DNA from 2 places in the Nocardioides sp. NPDC101246 genome. Region 2 is predicted to be linked to the other one. Evidence: riboswitches for the same ligand, from Rfam matches in the RefSeq annotation. Region 2 holds a riboswitch; the other holds the start of a gene.

Region 1 (2,446 bases), on a different contig from region 2:
GATCGAGCAGCGCCGCGACGACCGCACGCGGGTCGACCGAGTGGTCCTCGGCGAGGAAAGCCCCACCGGCGACCCGGCCGAGGCCGGGTTCGCGGGCGAGCAGTTCGCGCCGTAGAAGTCTCTCGTAGGAGACCCCGGCGAGATCGAGCACCGCTAGCTGCCGCTCGACCTGCTGGACGTCCCCGGCGTCGACGCCGACCAGCAGCGTCCCGAGGGTGTGCACCGGCACCCCGAGCCGCTCGGCGAACCCGGGCCAGAGGGCCAGCGACGACAGGCATAGTCGGGTCAGCGACTCCTCGCCGTACCAGGCCTCACCGGCCGGGCTGAGCATGCCGGCCGCGGCGTAGGACGCGCCCGAGCCCGGCGCCGGATCGACCACCGTGACGTCGTGCCCCCGGCGGATCAGCTCGTCGGCCGCTGACAGGCCGACGATCCCGGCACCGAGGATCCGCACCCGCATCAGCCGACGGCTTCCACGAGCTCCTTCGCGGCTTGGCGTGGGTCGGGTTGTCGCCAGAGCCCGCCGATCACGGCGACCCCGTGGGCGCCGGCTGCGCGTACGGCCCCGGCCGACGTCGTCGAGATCCCGCCGATCGCGATCAGCGGCAGCACGCCGGCGGCGGCCCTGACCGCGTCGACGCCCAGCGGGCCGGGAAGCCCGGCCTTGGAGGTGGTGGCGAAGACCGGCCCGAAGCCGGCGTAGTCCGCCCCCGCGGCGGCGGCCGCCTCGACCGCGGCACGGTCCCGGCAGGTCGCGCCGATGACCAGCCCCGGAGCGACCGCGTCGGCGATCCGCCGGGCCTCGGCCGGCGGAAGGTCGGAGGCCCCGAGGTGGACGCCGTGCGCACCGGCCGCGAGCGCCACGTCGAGCCGGTCGTCGACGATCACACAGGCCTCGTACGTCCCGACCCGCTCGATCACGGAGGCCGTCAGCGCGAGCAGCTCACGGGTGGTCGCGGACTTGTCGCGGACCTGGAAACCGGCGACGCCGGCCTCGGCGAAGGCGGGCAGCAGAGCCAGGTCGTCGCTCGATGAGACCAGGGCGAAAATACGTGGGAGAAGCACAACCAATCACTTCCTTCGCCGGCATGATCCGGATCAGGTGTAACGGTCGGAGCGGCCCCAGCTCCCTCTCAGCCCGCTGCCGCGGACTCCCGTGTGGACGTCTCCGACCATAGCGCGCACCCCCGACGGCGCGCAGCCCAGGGCCCGCACAGCGGGATACCCCTAGTAGGTCGAGATCCGCAGGGCCCGCATCCTGGCGTACAGCGTCGTGCGCGAGATCCCGAGCTCGCGGGCGACCGCGGCCTTGTTGCCGTCGTGCTTGATCAGCTCGTGCAGGATGACGTCGCGCTCGGCCTGGTCGAGCGGCCGCACGGCGGCCCGCGGCCCCGGCACGGAGCCGAGCACGGAACCGAGCTTCGGCGGCAGGTCGGCGGGGACGATCGCGCCGAACCGGCGCCGGGCGGCGGCATGGGCGAGCACCGCCCGCAGCTCGCGTACGTTGCCCGGCCAGCGGTGCTCGACCAGGATCCGCTCGACGCCGGGAGTCAGGAAGGCGTCCGGGTTGATCCCGGAGAGCAGCTCGCGGGCCAGCCCCGGGATCTCGTCGCGCCGCGCGGCCAGCGGCAGCTTCTCCTCGACGCGAGAGGCCAGCGCGGCCACCGCCGCGGTGTGCTCGGACAGCTCGGTCAACGGCGCCGAGACCATCACCACGTGGGCACGGGTGGGGCTCTCCAGCGCATCGGCGACGACTCCGAGCAGCGCGTCGGAGAGCAGCTCGAGACCGTCGATGATGACGGTGCCCACTCCGGCCGCCATCCGGCGCCGGAACTGCTTGGCCCAGTTGCCGTCGCCCTCCAGGACCGTCGTGGCGCCGGTCAGCAGCGTGATCGGCGACGACGGCGCGAGCTCCCTGGCCAGCGACGTACGCCCCGACCCCGGCGGGCCGGCCACCAGGATCGTCCCCGGCTCCCGGGCGGTCTCGGTGAGCGCGCTGACCGAGAGCCCGCGGCGTGGCTCGCGGGGCTCGATGCGCACCAGCGCGGCCAGACGGCGGGTGTCGAGCACGTCGGCGCGCACATGGACCGCCTCCCCCGACTCCAGGTTCATGTCCATGACCGTCGCCCCCGGAAGATGTACGTCCTGGAGCAGGATCCGCAGCACGGCGATGTCCGCGCCGGTCAGGGTGTCCTGAGCCGTCTGGTTGGACACGGTCAGGTTCTCGCCGACCGCGACGAGCGCGCCGCGGCACGACACCACGGCCTCGTGGAAGGCCAGCAGCAGCTGCTTGTCGGTGGTGCGGCTGCCGTCCTGGAGGCGTCGCTGGATGTCGGTCACCGCGCGCTGCACCACCGGCCGCAGGAGCGGGTTGGCGTCGCTGGCGAGGGAGGTGATGTCGAGGACGCCCTCGATCCGGTGGGTCACCGGGTGCCGGATCGGCATC
Region 2 (2,446 bases):
CCACTACACGCTCGCCTCGGTGCTCGGTCAGGAGTACGGCGCGGACGTCCTCCTCGGCGCCGGCGACCGGCCCACCCTCGAGCTCACCAACGGTCATCTCGACGGCTGGGTCTCCACCGACCGGATCCTCGCCCACGCGGGGGCGCACGAGCTCGCCGCGGAGTGGGCCGCGAGCCCGCCTCCCGTGCCGGACCTGTCCCACTGGCGGATGCCCTCGCAGTGGTTGGAGGGCGACGTACGCCTCGACGTGGCCGGCCGCGACCTCGACGCCGTGCACACCCCCGGGCACACCCAGGGCCACTACGTCTACGCGGACCTGGCCGGCTCGGTCCTGTTCGCCGGCGACCACGTGCTGCCCACGATCACGCCGTCGATCGGCTTCGAGCCGGTGCCGGTCGTCGACCCGCTCGGCGACTTCATGGCGTCGCTGACCAAGGTCAGGACCCTGCCCGACCTGCGACTTCTCCCTGCACACGGCCCAGTCGCCTCCTCCTCGCACGCCCGCGTCGACGAGCTCCTGGCTCACCACGAGTCGCGGCTCGCCCAGTCGCTCGCCTCCTTGCAGGCCGGTCGCCGGTCGGCGCTGGAGGTGGCCAACGACCTCGGCTGGACCCGCCACGAGCGCGCCTTCGCCGAGCTCGACTACTTCAACGCCGGCCTCGCGGTCATGGAGACCAAGGCCCACCTCGAGCTGTTGGCGGCGCGCGGTCAGGCCACCCGTGAGGAGACCGAGGCGAGCGTGCTGTTCGCCCCCGTCAGCGAGTGAGCCGCATCGGGGTGTGCGGGATGTCGTCCTCGAGGAACTCCTCGCCGTCCTTCACGAACCCGAACTTGGCGTACCAGCCGGCCAGCGGCGACTGAGCGTCGAGGACGACGTCGCGGTCGGTGACGGCCTCGACGGCCGCCTGCATGATCACGTCGGCCAGGCCCTGGCCGCGGTGGGAGGGAGCGAGGACGACGCGGCCGATCCGCCACACGTCGCCGTCGTCGAGGATGCGGGCGGTGCCAGCCAGCCGGTCGCCGTCGCTCAGCACCACGTGACGGGTCCCGGGCTCGAGGTCGCGGCCGTCCAGGTCGAGGTAGGGGCAGTCCTGCTCGACGATGAAGACCTCCTGCCGGAGCTGCCACAGGGCGTACGCGGTCTTCGGGGGAAGGTCGTCGAAGGACGAGATGGCGACGTCGGTCATGGCTGAATTCTCGCAAGCAGTAGTGTTGGCGGGAACAGACAGGGGAGGCCGGGAGGCCTGAGAGTGCGGCGAACAGCGCCGCAGACCCTCCGAACCTGCTCCGGTTGATACCGGCGAAGGGAGTCAGGAATGCGCATGCGTACGCCTGCCATCGCTGCCACTGCGATCACTGCGGTCTCGGCGCTGATGCTGTCCGCCTGCGGGAGCACTCCCGCCGAGCCGGACGCCGACAAGTCGAGCGGGTCGAAGGGGACCGACGACAAGGCGGTCGTGCTGCTGACGCACGACAGCTTCACGCTGCCGAAGGAGGTGCTGGCCGAGTTCACCGATAAGACCGGCTACACCGCCGAGATCCGGCACGCGGGCGACGGCGGCGAGCTGACCACCAAGATCGCCATGGACACCGGCAACCCCGACGGTGACGCGGTCTTCGGCGTCGACAACACCTTCGCCAGCCGCGCGATCGACCAGGGCGCGCTGGCGGCCTACACGCCGAAGACGGTCCCGGCCGGGGTCGACGAGTTCAACCTCCCGGGCGACGAGAAGCACTTCCTCACCCCGGTCGACAACGGCAGCGTGTGCGTCAACATCGACACCGAGTGGTTCGCGGCGAAGAAGCTGACGCCGCCGGAGTCGCTCGACGACCTGGCCGAGCCGGCGTACAAGGATCTCTTCGTGACCCCCGGTGCCGCGACGTCGACCCCGGGGATGGCATTCCTGCTGGCGACCGTTGCCGAGTACGGCGAGGACGGCTGGGCCGACTACTGGGCCAAGCTGATGGACAACGGCACCAAGGTCGTCGACGGCTGGGACCAGGCCTACTACTCCGACTTCACCCAGGGCGGCGGGAAGGGGACGCGGCCGATCGTCCTCTCCTACGACTCCTCGCCGGCCTTCACCGTCAAGGACGGGGCGTCGACGACGAAGGCGCTGCTGGACACCTGCTTCCGTCAGGTCGAGTACGCCGGCGTGCTCGAGGGTGCCGACCACCCCGAGGGCGCCCAGGCGCTGATCGACTTCCTGCTCTCCGACAGCGTGCAGAAGGCCTTGCCGGAGAGCATGTACGTCTTCCCCGTCTCCTCCGGCGTCGAGCTGCCCGCCGACTGGGCGAAGTTCGCGCAGCAGCCCACCGAACCGCTCTCCGTCGAGCCCGATGAGATCGACGAGAACCGGGAAGCGTGGCTGGCGACCTGGAGCGACACGATCGCGCAGTGAGCTCCACCCGTCGTGCTGTGACCCGGCGAATCGCGACTCTGGTC

Evidence for each region. A riboswitch is a leader RNA that binds a small molecule or an ion and turns the genes downstream of it on or off. The one in region 2 is predicted to bind thiamine pyrophosphate.
Region 1: another riboswitch for thiamine pyrophosphate. It lies ahead of thiE (thiamine phosphate synthase); the one in region 2 lies ahead of ACIRON_RS01710 (thiamine ABC transporter substrate binding subunit).

The regions. Positions count from the first base shown of each region.
Region 1 is NZ_JBIWNX010000003.1:274,473-276,918, forward strand. It holds gene thiO (glycine oxidase ThiO) at 1-460, opposite strand, end outside; gene thiE (thiamine phosphate synthase) at 460-1,065, opposite strand; TPP riboswitch at 1,059-1,168, opposite strand; gene ACIRON_RS06890 (sigma-54-dependent Fis family transcriptional regulator) at 1,228-2,446, opposite strand, start outside.
Region 2 is NZ_JBIWNX010000001.1:366,473-368,918, reverse strand. It holds gene ACIRON_RS01720 (MBL fold metallo-hydrolase) at 1-766, shown strand, start outside; gene ACIRON_RS01715 (GNAT family N-acetyltransferase) at 756-1,187, opposite strand; TPP riboswitch at 1,218-1,326, shown strand; gene ACIRON_RS01710 (thiamine ABC transporter substrate binding subunit) at 1,323-2,402, shown strand; gene ACIRON_RS01705 (ABC transporter permease) at 2,399-2,446, shown strand, end outside.